2 linked regions of the Lichenicola cladoniae genome follow. The protein of the gene in region 1 interacts with the protein of each later gene in a pairwise test. Links are inferred from orthologs where the notes say so. Each region holds a gene or a part of one and is shown on either strand. Other genes may lie near its edges.

The links.
Region 2: the proteins of ligA (region 1) and leuS interact in binary tests that used the Escherichia coli proteins (3 or more experiments, as listed by UniProt). The link is inferred for Lichenicola cladoniae from one-to-one orthologs.

Annotation. Positions count from the first base shown.
Region 1 is NZ_CP053708.1:3,099,362-3,106,505, reverse strand. What follows is about bases 1,552-4,483. They hold ligA (NAD-dependent DNA ligase LigA), read right to left. Parts: upstream 4,076-4,483; coding sequence 2,027-4,075; downstream 1,552-2,026. Other genes in these bases: recN (DNA repair protein RecN), read right to left, coding at 4,135-4,483; HN018_RS14160 (diguanylate cyclase domain-containing protein), read right to left, coding at 1,552-1,718. In the rest of the region: HN018_RS14165 (hypothetical protein), read right to left, coding at 1-121; more of HN018_RS14160, read right to left, coding at 219-1,551; more of recN, read right to left, coding at 4,484-5,871; HN018_RS14145 (outer membrane protein assembly factor BamD), read right to left, coding at 5,926-6,816; lpxC (UDP-3-O-acyl-N-acetylglucosamine deacetylase), read right to left, coding at 6,912-7,144. UniProt on the Escherichia coli protein: DNA ligase that catalyzes the formation of phosphodiester linkages between 5'-phosphoryl and 3'-hydroxyl groups in double-stranded DNA using NAD as a coenzyme and as the energy source for the reaction.
Region 2 is NZ_CP053708.1:4,553,756-4,561,149, reverse strand. Bases 2,341-5,522 are described here. They hold leuS (leucine--tRNA ligase), read right to left. Parts: upstream 5,175-5,522; coding sequence 2,541-5,174; downstream 2,341-2,540. Other genes in these bases: HN018_RS20655 (DUF3576 domain-containing protein), read right to left, coding at 5,226-5,522; HN018_RS20665 (LPS assembly lipoprotein LptE), read right to left, coding at 2,341-2,544. Also shown: HN018_RS20675 (TonB-dependent receptor domain-containing protein), read left to right, coding at 1-395; holA (DNA polymerase III subunit delta), read right to left, coding at 835-1,869; more of HN018_RS20665, read right to left, coding at 1,891-2,340; more of HN018_RS20655, read right to left, coding at 5,523-5,747; HN018_RS20650 (BTAD domain-containing putative transcriptional regulator), read right to left, coding at 5,821-7,394.

The DNA.
Region 1 (7,144 bases):
TGCGCACGACGAGGTTGGCGGGGCGGCGGAGCCACTCGATCCATCGCCCGACACGCGCCGGCAGCCGGCCGATCAGACGTCGTAGCCGCCGTTCGCGCGCGTCATCCTCGGTCTCGGCCATGTCGGTCATCCTGTAGCGGTATCGGTAGCAGGAAGAACGACCGCACGGTTCCGCATGTTGCGTGTCGTATCATGACAGGCATCAGACCGATGCCGCTCTACAGGCCAGTGCGCTGATCCGGACGAGGCTCGTTCTCGTTTGCGTAGGTGATCGCCCATTTCAACTCGTCGTTGAAGACCCGGTAGTTGTCGCGGCCGGTATTCTTTGCGGAGTACATCGCCAGGTCCACGTTCCGTAGCAACGTGTCGGTGTCGCCATGGCCGACCTGCATGCCCGCCGCGCCGATGCTGACCGACATCAGGACGGTCACGTGGCCGACCTGGTAGGGTATGCGCGCGGTCCGCAGGATCGACCCGCAGAGGGCGTCGATATCCTGTCCGGAGTCCTGGTCGGGGATCAGCATCGCGAACTCGTCGCCGCCGAAGCGGGCGGCCTCGCCGCCAAGACGGCGCGCGCACTCCCCGATCCGCTTGCCGAAGATCCACAGGACCTCGTCGCCGGTCTGGTGGCCGTGCACGTCGTTTACCCGTTTGAAATGGTCGAGGTCGATAAACAGGACGACCCCGTTCTTTCCGGCCCGAACGCAACCAGCCAGGTGCTTCTTGAACAATTGACGATTCATCAGCGTGGTCAGCGGGTCGTGGGTCGCCGCGTGCTCGAGGTTGCTGGTCAGCTGCGCGAGCCGTCGCGACGTCCGGAGCTTCTCGCCGAGTGCGTTGCTCGCCGGCAACGCGGACAGCAACAGCGACAGCAGGTACGGCTGCAGCATGTTCTCGCGCATGAGTTGCCCATCGGGGGATAGCAGGGCGATCGGCCCGAGATTATGCGCCGTCATCGCGGAGACGAATATCGAGACGACCAGCACGGAGGTGAGGACCCAGATCGGCCTGGCCCGGAAGGCCAGCATGACCATCACCGGGAAGATCAACAGGAACAACGGAGAGTGGGAGAACATGAAGCTGACGAACGTCAGCACAACGGTCAGCACCAGCAGGATCACCGGTTCGACCAGCGCGTGGGTGATCCGCCAGCTCCTGCCGATGTTCCTGATCACCAGGATGACCACGGGCGTCGCGACCAGCAAGCCGAACAGGTCGCACAGGACCCATTGCGCCCAGTCGCGAACGACGCTGCTATCGTCGTGCAGGACCAGTTTCTCGATGCTCACCCCAACCGCAGAATCGGCGATCGTGACCGCCAAGGCGATAAGCGTGAACGTCGCGAACCTGCGGAAGCGGGTAAGGTCGGTCAGCGCACCGCAATATCGTCGCGTCAGGACCGCGACGATAACCGCCTGGACAACATTCACGATGCAGGCAAGCAGGCTCTCCTGGGGCGAGAGAAAACCCAGGACGTTCAGGCCGAGGTTCAGCCAGAAGCAGCCGATCAGGACTGGGATCGAGTAACGCAACCTCAGCGTCAGCAGCGCACCGACCATGGCGGCATTGGCCGGCCAGAACGACGTATATCCGTCCAAGTCTGCGCAGAAGAGCCGCGCCACCAGGACCATCGTCCCGAACATGAGGACGAGGAGCGCTGCAACCAGAGGGCCGCGGTCCGGTTCGGCGGCGCGACAGAGCGTCCGCCGATCTGCCATCTACTTTCTCCAGGAATTCAAGCGGCTCAGCCGAACCAGGAGATTATCAGCTGCGCCAACCGATACGCTACCTATGGTAACACTGCAGATCGAGTTGCAGTCAACGAGTTTCCCGCTTAGGTCATGGCGTTCGGTCCGCAGAATGACTGCAGTCGGTCGAACAGGAATAATCTGGAACGGGAGCGGCGGATGACCACGCTTCGTCCCATATTTGCAACGACACGTCGTCAAAAGTCAATGATTTATAAGTTCCGATGCCGTATCAACCGAATTGTCACGGAACTTTTGTGATGGCATCCCCTTGTCACTCAATCGGCTAATCCGGCCAGCTCCCGCCATGCCGGCTCGTCGAGCGTGGCGATCCCGAGCAAAGCGGCTTTCTTCGCCTTAGATCCGGCTTCCGCGCCGAGCACCACGAGATCTGTCTTCTGGCTGACGGTGTCGGTCACCTTGGCGCCAAGGCGCTCGGCCATCGCCTTCGCTTCCGGACGGGTCATGGTCGCCAGCGTGCCGGTGAATACGATGGTCTTGCCGGCGAGGGCGGCACTCTCCGGGGCGACCTCGTCGGTGATCGTCAGCAGGGCGGCCAACTCGTCCACGGCAATGCGGTTGTGCTCCTCCGAAAAGAACGTCGCCAATTCGTCGGCGATGGACGGGCCCACGCGCGAGATGCTGCCAAGCGCCAACCGTTCGTCAGAGCCGATCGTGGTGGCGAGCAGCATCTGCGCCCGCCACTCGGCATAGCTGCCATAATGACGGGCCAGCAGTTTGGCGTTGGTCTCGCCGATGCGGCGAATGCCCAACCCGTAGATGAAGCGGGCCAGCGGGATGGTGCGTCTCGCCTCGATGGCCCGCATCAGCTTGGCGATCGAGGTGGCCTTCCAGCCTTCGCGCCCGTCCAGGTCCTCGGGCTTCAGCCGGAAGATATCGGCGGGCGTTCGAATCAGCCCCGCGTCGTGGAACTCCTGGATCGACTTGTCGCCAAGCCCGTCGATGTCGAACGCGGGCCGCGACACCAGGTGGATCAGCCGCTCGACGGTCTGCGCCGGACAGACCAGGCCGCCGGTGCAGCGCACCACCACCTCGCCCTCAGGCCGCACTGCCTTGGAGCCGCAGGCCGGGCAATGGTCGGGAAACACGTAGGGCTCGCCACGCTCGACGCCATCTTCCGGCACCCGTCCCAGGATCTGCGGGATCACGTCGCCGGCCCGTTGCAGCTGGACCCGGTCGCCCGGCCGCACGTCCTTGCGCGCGATCTCGTCCTCGTTGTGCAGGGTCGCCCGCGTGACCAGCACCCCTCCGACATTGACCGGCTCCAGCACCGCGACCGGGGTCAGCGCGCCGGTGCGTCCGACCTGGATGCGGATCTCGAGCAGCCGGGTGACGGCCTGCTCGGCCGGGAACTTCCAAGCCACCGCCCAGCGTGGCGCGCGCCCCACGAAGCCGAGCCGCTCCTGCAGGGCGATGTCGTCGATCTTGTAGACGACGCCGTCGATATCATAGGCGAGGGCCGATCGTTTCAGGGCCAGCTCGGTTTGGAACCGCTCCGCCTCCTCGGCATTCTCCAGCACGTCCGACAGTGGATTTACGCTGAACCCCCACGCGCGCAGCTGGTCCAGATAGCCGGAATGGGTGTCCGCAATCCGCTCGCTGGAACGGCCCTGTGCGTAGGCAAATAACGACAATGGCCGGCCCGCGGTGATCTCCGGGTCGAGCTGGCGCAACGATCCCGCGGCTGCATTGCGCGGGTTGGCGAACAGGCGCTGCCCGGCATCGGCCTGGTGCTGGTTGAGCGCCAGGAAGTCCACCTTCTGCAGGAACACCTCGCCACGGATCTCGATCAGGCCGGGGGCCTTGCCGGCCAAGCGCTCCGGCAGGCCCTTGAGCGTGCGCAGGTTGGCGGTCACGTCCTCGCCGGTGGTGCCGTCGCCACGGGTGGCGCCGCCAACGAAATGCCCATCCTCGTAGGTGAGGCTGATCGACAGCCCGTCGATCTTTGGCTCGGCGACGAACCGAAGCCTGGTATCGGCCTCGTCCTTCAGCCCGAGGAACCGGCGCGCGCGGGCGGCAAACGCCTCGAACTCGGCGCGATCGAAGACATTGTCCAGCGACAGCATCGGCACGAGGTGCTGGTGCTTGGCAAAGCCGCCCTCGGGCGCGGCACCCACCTTGGCCGATGGGGTGTCGGCCCGGACCAGCCTGGGAAAGCGGCGCTCGATCGCTTCGTTGCGACGGAGCAACGCGTCATATTCGGCGTCGCTCGCCTCGGGCGCATCGTCCACGTGATAGGCATGGCTCAGCCGCGCCAGTGCCACCGCAAGGCTGGACAGCTCGGCCGCTGCCTCGGTTTCGTCCAGCCCGTCCGGCTCGATCGTGCCCAGCTCGCGCGCTTCCGTTGGCGGCGCCTTGGCCGCCACTACGCGATCCCGAGCAGGCTGTCGGCCGCCTTGCGGGCCGCCTCGGTGATGGTTTCGCCGGCCAGCATCCGGGCAATCTCCTCGCGTCGAGCGTCGCCGTCCAACGGCTCGGCGCGGGTCTCGGTTCGTTCGCGCGTCACCTGCTTGGCGATACGCAGATGGTTGTTGCCGCGTGCAGCAACCTGCGGGCTGTGGGTCACGACCAGCACCTGGACCCCATCCGCCACCCGCGCCAGCCGTTCGCCGATCGATGCCGCCGTAGCGCCGCCGACGCCGGAATCCACCTCGTCGAACACCAGGGTCGGGATCGCCGAGCGTCCGGCGAGAACGACCTTGAGTGCCAGCATCAGCCGCGACAGCTCGCCACCGGAGGCTACGCGCGCGAGCGGCCCGGGCGGCTGGCCGGGATTGGCGGCGATCAGGAACGAGGACTGCTCCATGCCGCGAGCAGTCCAGGACTCGGCCGGCAGCGCCTCGAGCGAGACGATGAAGCGCGCGCGTTCCAGCCGGAGCGGCTTGAGCTCGGCCATGACGGCGGTCTCCAGGCGCTTTGAGGCGGTGGTGCGCGCTGCCGTCAGGGCAGCACCCTCCGTCTCGAACGCCCGGCGCGTTTCGGTCACCGCACGCTCCAGCGCCTCGATCCGGGCATTGCCGGTCTCGAGCGCGTCGAGGCGCGACCGAAGCTCGAGCAGCAGGCCGGGCAGTTCGACCACCGACACGCCGTGCTTGCGGGCGCTGGCACGAAGCGCGAACAGGCGCTCCTCGGTCTGTTCCAGGAGCTTCGGGTCGGCATCGTGGTCGGATGCGAGCCGGGACAGCAGCCCTTCGGCATCCGAAAGCGCGGCCTCGGCCTGATCCAATGCGTCGAGTGCCGCCTGCGCCTGCGCTTGCGGACCATCGGCCTGCAGCATGGTTTCGGCATCCGCGCTGGCGACCGCCGTGGTGGCCGGCAGCAATCGCTGCAGCGCGCGGCTGGCTGCTCGCAACGCGGCCGCCGGACCGCCACCGCTGCGCCGGTCGCGCGGGGTCAGCTCGGACATCGCGGCGGTGATCGCCTCGGCGCGGCGCTCGCCCTGCTGCAATGTCAGCCGCGTCGCCGCGAGCTGGTTCTCCTCGTCTTCCTGGGTTCCGAGCGCCGCAAGGTCCTGTACTGCGCGACGCAGCCATTCCTCCTCTCGCGCGGCTTCCTCGATCCGGCTGCGGGCCTGGGCCAGCTCCGCGCGGGCCGCGATCCAGGCCTTGTGCCGGGTGGCGATCGCCGAGCGCAGGGCGGGCTTCACCCCGAACGCGTCGAGCAGGTCGAGATGGGTCGCCTGATCGGCCAGGCCCATCTGCTCGTGCTGGCCCTGGATCTCGACCAGCAGCGCGCCGGTGCGCCGCAGCAGCGACACGGCGACCGGCTGGTCGTTCACATAGGCGCGCGAGCGGCCATCCCTGGTGACGATGCGCCGAAGCACGATCGGTTCGCCGGGCTCATGGCCAATACCCTGCTCGTTGAGCAGGTCATGGACCGGATGATTCGGCCCCATGTCGAAGCATGCACTGACGCTGGCCTGCTCGGCACCGGCGCGCACGAGGCCGGTCGCCGATCGTTCGCCGAGGGCCAGGCCGAGGCTGTCGAGAAGGATGGACTTGCCGGCACCGGTCTCGCCGGTCAGGACCGTGAGGCCCTTGTGCAGCATGAGGTCCAGCTTCTCGATCAGCACGACGTCGCGGATCGAGAGTTGGGTCAGCATGGGAAAGAGATGGTCGTCCCGGACACGGGTTCGAGGGTCCGGAACCGACGATCGTCAGAAGATCGAATGGAAGGTGCGGCCGAAGAACCCACGCTGCTGCGCCGGAACGGGCGGCTGTCCCGGCTCGCTGACCGAGGCGTCGAGTGCCCCGGCACTGCGGAGATCGGCGTAGCTATCCTGATACCATGTGCTGCCCGGATAGTTGTAGCCGAGCACGGAGGCGGTCTTGCGGGCCTGGTCGGTCAGGCCGAGCTTCAGATAGACCTCGACCAGCCGGTGCAGTGCCTCGGCAGCGTGATTGGTGGTCTGGAAGTCCTGCACGACGCGCTGGTAGCGGTTGATCGCCGCCTCGTAATAATGCTGGCCCTCGTAATAACGTCCGACCAGCATCTCCTTGCCGGCGAGATGATCGCGGCAGAGGTCGATCTTGAGGCGGGCGTCGCGGGCGTAGGAGGTGTTCGGGAACCGGGTGATCACGTCCTGCAGTGCGTTCATCGCCTGGACGGTGCCCTGCTGGTCGCGCTGGATGTCGGCGATCTGCTCGTAGTAGCAGAGGGCGCGCAGGTAGTACGCGTAGGCCGCATCGCCGCTGGTCGGGTGCAGCTGCAGGAACCGGTCCACCTGCGAAACGGCGTCCGAATACTGGTTCTGCAGATAGTAGGCGTAGCCCTCCATGAGCTGGGCGTTCGCCGTGTATCCAGAATAGGGGAAGTTCTGCTGGATGTTCTCGAACTGCGTGACCGCAAGCTTGTAGCGGCCGCCATGCAGCGCATCGATCCCGTTATTATACAGGCCTTCCGGAGTCTGCGGCACGTTCTCGGCCTGCGGGGCCGGCTTGGAGTCGGAGAACGGGTTCAGGCTGTCGAGCGTGGAGCACCCGCCCAGCAGTGCCAGCAGGAAGGGGACCGTGAACAGCCGGGAGACATGTGACGTATTGGACGACATAGACCTGCCGGCTCTTGAGTTGAGGACCGCCTTATACCATGCGGTCGTGCCGCGAGAAGGCGTTCCGGACAGGCCGGTGTCAAGATCGACCGATGTCAGGCGGTCGGCTGCACCGTGCGCTGGTCGGTGATGGCGCGGCCGGACAGGCGCCAGGCGCCACGGTCGGCGAATAGGGCATGCAGAAGCCGGTTGTTCAGACCATGACCGGACCGGTTGCCGATAAACGCGCCCCGCATCGGATGTCCCGCCAATGCGAGATCGCCGATCGCATCCAGCATCTTGTGCCGCACGAACTCGTCCGGGCGGCGCAGGCCCGCAGGATTCAGGA
Region 2 (7,394 bases), 1.5 Mb from region 1 along the record:
CAGCTTCCGGCACGCCGCGCTGGCGCGCCAACTGGGCCAATACCTTCACCTACAAGCGCCTCGCGGTGACTGCGACGATGAACTACACCAGCGGCTACAAGCTCACCGCCGAAGACGTTACTGGAGGCGGCACGCTGAATGATTGCAGCATGGCACAGCAGGGTTTTTCGGGCGATCCGCTGCGCTGTGGCGTCGCCAGCTTCGTGGACGTCGACCTGACCATCAACTATGCGCTGACCAACAGGCTCAACCTCTACACCAACATCTACAACGTCTTCGACAAGGGGCCGCCGCTCGATACCGGCACATATGGCGGCTACCAGTACAACCCGGCCTGGGCCACCGCCGGTATCCTCGGCCGCGCGTTCCGCTTCGGTGTCACCGGCAAGTTCTGAGCAAGATAAACCGGCGCCCTTCCTGTTCCGGTCGGCGCCGGGCTTTCGATCCCGGCAAGCGCTAGTCGTCATCGGGAAAATTGGTGTCCGCGGCGGGATTCGAACCCACGGCCCCAGGATTCATCCCACTTCGACTTTCGCCGCCGCCACCCGTTGGGGTGGCGTTCGTGGTCTGGACTGTCCCTTCACCCTAGGCCGGAACCCTTAGGTGCCGCCCGTCCAGTCTCTACACCTTCCCATCCTTTCGGATGGGCTTGGCTCGGGATTGGCACGGCGCATAGAGCGCCTCAGCTTTCCCCGACTTTGAGCGGATCCATCACGCGGTTTCCCATCGTGACGCCCAGTTGGTGACAAGGAATCCTGTGCTCTATCCGGCTGAGCTACGCGGACAACCAGGCCGCTTATAGGCCGACGCCCGAGCTCCGGGCAACATGCTCCGTCAATGCCGGACGCCTCGGCTCGCCTGCGCCTGGCCTACGATCACTGCCAGGTGCCGCTTGCACAGCACCAGGTCGGGCGATCCGGTCTGTTTGCAGGCAAGTTCGAGCGCCTGGGTCTGCTCGGCTGCCCGCAGCAGGCCGGCGGCACTCCATAGCGACAGCGCCTGCGCGAAGGCCTGCGTCCGCTTGAAGAACACGGGCGGACGCAAGGCCCGCATCGCGTCCTGCGCGCCCTGGCCGCTTTCTTCCATGACCAGCCGCGCGAGCCGCAACCGGTGCAGATGGCCCGACAGCGCACGCGCCACCGCGATCGGGCTCGACCCCTCGGCCAACGTGCGCTCGATCGCGAGGTCGGCGCCGGCCCGGTCGCCGGCGGTCGCGGCGAATGCGGCATCGTCCAGCGAGGCGCCGGCGGCATCGCCGGTGCAGGCCATCGCATCCTCCAGCGTGATGCTTCCCTCGCCATCCCCGGCGCCGCCTGCATACAGCACCAGCTTTTCCACCTCGCCCCGCGTCGCCGCACGGTCGGCACCGAGCCGGGAGCACAGCCAGACCAGCGCGTCCGGGTCGATCCGCACCTTGTTCGCGCCCAGCATCTGCGACACCTGCGCCTCCAGCGCCCGCCCCTCTTCCGGGTAGCAGGCGATCGACGCGCCGTCCGGCATCGCCTCGACCTGCGCGCGCAGCTTGGAACGCGAGACCAGGCCCGGTCCCTCCAGCACCACCAGGGTATCGCCCGGCTTTCCGAGGGCGCGCTTCAGCGGCGCCACCAGCGCGTCGGTGGCATCGCGAACCCACACCACGCGCCGGCCGCCGGTCAGGGAGAGCGCGGTAACCTCCTCCTCCAGGCGTTCGTGCGCATCGCGGGAGAGGGTGGCGACACGGAACGGATCATCGAGCGTACCCGCCGCCGCGCGCACCGCATCGGCGGCGCGCTCGCGGATCAGGCCAGTATCCTCGCCATGCAGCAGGATGGCGCGCAAAGCTCCGGGCGCACTCAGCAGCCGCCCGGCCTGCCGCGCATCGACCTTCATCGAGCTACCGGGGCAGCCCGGTCACGGGGTCGGATTGCTGCGACCGATCGCGCTGGACGGCAGGCCATCCTCGCCCGGTGTGGTGAGCGGCGTCTGGTCGGTGTCCCCCGGTACGTTGCTGGGGGTGAGGAAGGAGGCGGTCGAGGCACGTTTCGCAGCCGTCGCGGGCGGGCGATGGTTGGTGAACCAGGTGGCGAGCTGCAGAGTGATCGCATCGGCCAGATTGTTGGCGATACGCTGTTGGGTGGTCTCGCTGGCGATGCTGGCCGCAAAATACTGCTCGTTGATGACGTTGTAGCCATCGACACTGCGGACATCGCCGCTGGCAACCGGGGTGGTCGCGGGTGAGACCGCCGACAGGCTCCAGTGCGCCCGGCCGACCACGCGGTTGCGCTCGGACGTGTTGTCGCCGTGGATACCGATGGACTCCGACGACGAGGCCAGGCTGACCGCGAGCAGGTAGCCCTGCGGTTCCGCCTCGCTGGTGCCGGCAAGCCGCTGCTGCAGCGCCAGGCGAAGTTCCTGGCCGGCGCGATCCGGAATGCTCTGCACGAAGATGTCCGGCAGCTTCGCGGAGGCTGCCTCGTTGCCATCGCCATAGAGCGGATGAAAGCCGCATGCGGACACGGCCAGCGGCAGCATCAGCACGACGGCGAGCGGCGTACGACTGATCATCCTGCCACCACGAAGTTGACGATCCGGTTGGGCACGTGAATGCGCTTGACCACGCGCCGGCCTTCGAGCGAGCGCGCGACGTTGGGTTCCGCCTCGGCGGCGGCGATCACCACGTCGCCGGCCTCGTCGGGCCGGGCTTCGATGGTGCCGCGCAGCTTGCCCATGATCTGCACCGCGATGGTCACGCGCCGGGCCGCCACCAGGAGCGGGTCCGCGATCGGCCAGGGCTGCACTGCGGCAAGTGCCGCATCGGGGTCGAGCAGGGCCAGCAGTTCCTCGGCGAGATGCGGCATCATCGGTGCCACCAGCAGGCAGAGGGTGCCGGCAGCCTCGCGGCGCGCCCAATCGAGGTCGGCCGCCGGCGTGGCCTGGGCGGCGTCCGCGATCGCCGATGCAAGCTCGTGCAGGCGCGCCACGGCCACGTTGAAGGTGAAGGCCTCCAGCGCCTCGGTCACGGCCGCGATGGTGCGATGGGTGGCGCGGCGCAATGTGTCCGCCGGTTCGCCGAAACTCTCCGGCGCGGCCGATGGGTGCGTGTCCGCGGCCACCGCGCCGACCAGCCGGAACAGCCGCTGGGTGAAGCGCGCCGCCCCGGCGACGCCGGCCTCGGTCCATTCCATGTCCCGCTCCGGCGGGCTGTCGGACAGCACGAACCAGCGCGCGGTATCGGCGCCGAACCGGTCGATGATCGCCTCGGGCGACACCGTGTTGCGCTTCGATTTGGACATCTTCTCGACCCGGCCGACCTGCACTGCCGCGCCATTGTCGCGGCGCACCGCGCCGGTGCTGCTTCGGTCGATCTCTTCCGGATGGAGCCAGGTGCCGTCGGGATCGCGGTAGCTCTCGTGATTCACCATGCCCTGGGTGAACAGCCGCGCGAACGGCTCGTCCAGTCCGAGATGGCCGGTCGCATGCATCGCCCGGGTGAAGAAGCGCGCATACAGCAGGTGCAGGATCGCGTGCTCGATGCCGCCGATATACTGGTCCACCGGCAGCCAAGCGTCGGACGCGGCGCGTACCGTGGGCGTGAGCGCCCGCGGCGAGGTGAAGCGCGCGAAGTACCAGGAGCTGTCGACGAACGTGTCGCAGGTGTCGGTTTCGCGCGTCGCCGGCTGGCCGCAACACGGGCAGTCCACATGCTTCCAGGTCGGATGATGGTCGAGCGCGTTTCCGGGGACCGAGAAATCGGGGTCGTCGGGCAGGCGCACCGGCAGCTGGTCGTCCGGCACCGGCACCGGGCCGCAACTCGCGCAATGGATGATCGGGATCGGGCAACCCCAGTAGCGCTGGCGCGAAATTCCCCAGTCGCGCAGGCGCCAGTTCACCACCCCGCGGCCGACGCCCATCGCCTCGAGCCGCTCGATCGCCACCTTGCGACCGGCTTCCGTGGACAGGCCGTCCATGAAGCCGGAGTTGATCAGGGTGCCGGGTCCGTCATGGGTCACCCGCCCGATCGAGAAGCCGGCTTCCTCCTCGCCCGGCGGAAGCACCACCACCGGCACCGGAAGATCGTAGAGACGTGCGAAATCGAGGTCGCGCTGGTCGCCGCAGGGACAGCCGAAGATCGCCCCGGTGCCGTATTCCATCAGCACGAAGTTGGCGATCCAGACCGGGAAGGTGGCCTCCGGCATGAACGGGTGGGCAACGCGCAGGCCGGTATCGTAGCCGCGCTTGACCGCGCTCTCGATCGACGCCTCGCTGGTGCCGAGGCTGCGGCATTCGGCGATGAAGGAAGCAGCCTTCGGATCGCTCAGGGCGACATGGGCCGCCAGCGGATGCTCCGGCGCGATCGCCAGGAACGACATGCCGAACAGCGTGTCCGGGCGGGTGGTGTAGACCTCGAGCCCGTTCAGGTCGGGATCGAGCCCGGCCGGCGGATGTGCCAGCGGGAAGTGCACCCGCGCGCCCTCGCTGCGGCCGATCCAGTGCGCCTGCATCAGGCGTACCCGCTCCGGCCACTCGTCGAGCCCGTCGAGTGCCGCAAGCAGGTCGGGGGCGAACTCGGTGATCCGGAAGAACCACTGGCTGAGCCGCTTCTTTTCGACGACCGCGCCGGATCGCCAGCCTCGCCCGTCGACCACCTGCTCGTTGGCCAGCACGGTCTGGTCGACTGGGTCCCAGTTCACCAGCGCATCGCGGCGCTCGACCAGGCCGGCCGCCGCCATGTCCAGGAACAGCTTCTGCTGCTGGCCATAGTAATCCGGCAGGCAGGTGGCGATCTCGCGATCCCAGTTCAGCGACAGGCCGAGCCGCTTCAGGGTGCCGCGCATCGTCTCGATGTTGGCGAGCGTCCAGTCTGCCGGGTTGATGCCGCGCTCGCGGGCGGCATTCTCCGCCGGCAGGCCGAACGCGTCCCAGCCCATCGGATGCAGCACCGCATGGCCCCGGGCGCGCTTGTAGCGGGCGACCACGTCGCCGAGGGTGTAGTTGCGGACGTGACCCATATGCAGCTGGCCGCTCGGATACGGGAACATCTCGAGCACGTAGTATTTGGGCCGGTCCGCGGGCGGAACGTCGGGCACGTCGAAGCAGGCGCTGTCGTTCCAGGCGGTCTGCCAGCGCGGCTCCGCCTCACAGAAACTGTAGCGCGTCTCTATCTCGCCAGCCGGCCGCGGTTCGCTGTCGCTCATGGGGTGTAAATCGCTGTCGCTCATGGAACGCAGCCCGCCCTGGTCGCCGACCTAACCGGCGCCGGCGTCGGTGCGCAGCTGGCGGGCCCGGGCCAGGATCTTGCTGGTGATGTCGGCGGCAGTGTTGGCGGCAACCGGCGCATCCACCCACTGACCGTCCTGCTGGATCTGGCGGAAGATCGACACCCGGATCGCGTCCGACCGGAGCTGCTTGCCCAGGATGTAGGCGTTGGCCTTGAAGCGCTCGCCACTGGTGGTCGGTGGGCTGTACCAGTCGGTGATGATGATGCCGCCGGCCGGTTCTGCCGATGCGAACGGCATGAACGACAATGTGTCGATCGCGCCACGCCACAGATAGGCATTCACCCCGACCGCGGTCTGGTCACCGGCGGTGGCGCTGCGATCCTCGCCCATCAGGTGGTTTTCGTGCGTCGGTGTCGCCAGCGCGGCCGTATCGCCGGCCACCGCCTGGCTGCGGCCACCGGAACCATGGCATGCGGCAAGGCTGCCCAGGCAGACCAGTGCGAGCATGGCGGGAGGGAACGGGCGGAGAAATATCGAGCCGTTGTTCATGAAGCCTCTGGGGGGACCTGGAGGAGGCCGGTCCCGCGTGGTGACGGGGAGCCATGCGGGAAGGGTGGCTTATCTATCCTGCTCGCCGTGCCACGCCAAGCGGCCCGGCCGGCTCACCCGGAACGGAGAGCGACAGGCTGATGCCGGCCAATCGGAGACCATCCTCGAGACGCTGGCGATGCTCGGTCACGCGCAGGCCGGCGCCGTGTACCAGCGAGGCGATCCCGTCCGCCGGCAACATGGTCTGCAGGCGCGTACGGATCCTCTCCGCCTCCGCCACGCGGCCCAGATGGCCGAGGGTGGCCAGGTAGGGCACGAGGTTCGGAGCGAACCCTGGGCGCATTTCCACCAGCACCGCTCCGATCCGCGCCGCATCCTCGAACCGCCCCTGCAGGAGCGGGATCATGATACTGGGCTGGTCGAGCATGACCTCCATGGGATGGGTCGGGAACAGCGTCTTGTAGTGGTGGAAGTTCTGCTCCGCCTCGTCCAGCCGGCCCAGCCTGACCTGGGCAAACGCCATGGCCGCCCAGCCGGCAGCGGCCGACGGATGCGCCGCCAGCGCGCGCTCGAGAAGGATCAGCGCGGCTTCCGGCTCGTCGTGTACCTCGCTCCTGATCAGGCCGCTCATGGTCAGCCCGCCATTGATGGTCGAATCCCGTTCCAGCACCGCGCTGGTCTCGGCGTCGACACGGCTCGCCATGACCGCCGGGTCGTCCCAGCGCTGCATGAAGCGAACGAGGCAAGCCAGGCTCATGATCATGTGCGCCAGCGGATGATTGCCATCGAGCTCTATCGACTGGCGCAGCAGGGCGCAGGCATGGTCGTTCTGGATGCGGTCGATCCGCAGGATGTAGGACACCGCGCGCATGACGAGCCCGTGCGAATCGAGTTCCGCGGCCGGACGGTGATGCAGGCGGCGGCTCTCGACCAGCATGATCTCCCAGGGGAGCTGCGCCAGAACCCGGGTGGTGATCATGTCCTGCAGCGTCAGCACGTCGCCTTCGGGCAGGTCGAAGCGCTGGGCCCAGACGATCTGGCCGTACTGGCGGATATCGGTCAGGCGCAGGATGACCCGGATCCGGCCGCCGGTACGCTGGAGCGTGCCGTCCAGTATGTAGTCGAGGCCGAAATTGCGCCGAAGCACGGCATCGTCGCGGCCTTCGGCCAGGCTCTCCTGCAGCTCGCTGCCCTGCAGCAGCTTGACGCCGCCATACTGCACAAGCCCGGACACCAGATCATCGGCAAGACCTTGCGCGATCGTGCTGAACGCGGCGCTGTCGTTCAGGTCGAGCAACGGCAGGACGGCGACGAACGGCAGACCCTGCACTGTCGTGCGTCGCAGCCGGTTGAAACCCTCGCCGAACCGCGCGGGCTGCTGTGAACTGGCGTCGAGCGACGCGCCGTGGCTGGCGGGTCCATCCGGCTGGTCGCCCGATGATGTCGGCACGGACATGGGCGCAGAAGCCGCCCCGTCCAGGCTCGATGCGCCCGCGACCGAAGGGTGCGAATCGGCCGCAGGGTACGAGTTGGCTGCGCCGTTGCCGCGCAGGAGTTCCGAAAGCAGCAGGCGGGTTTCCGGGCCGGGTTCGACGGCATTGCGTGCGGCGAAGGCGCTCGCACAACGCTGGGCGCTCTGGAACGCAA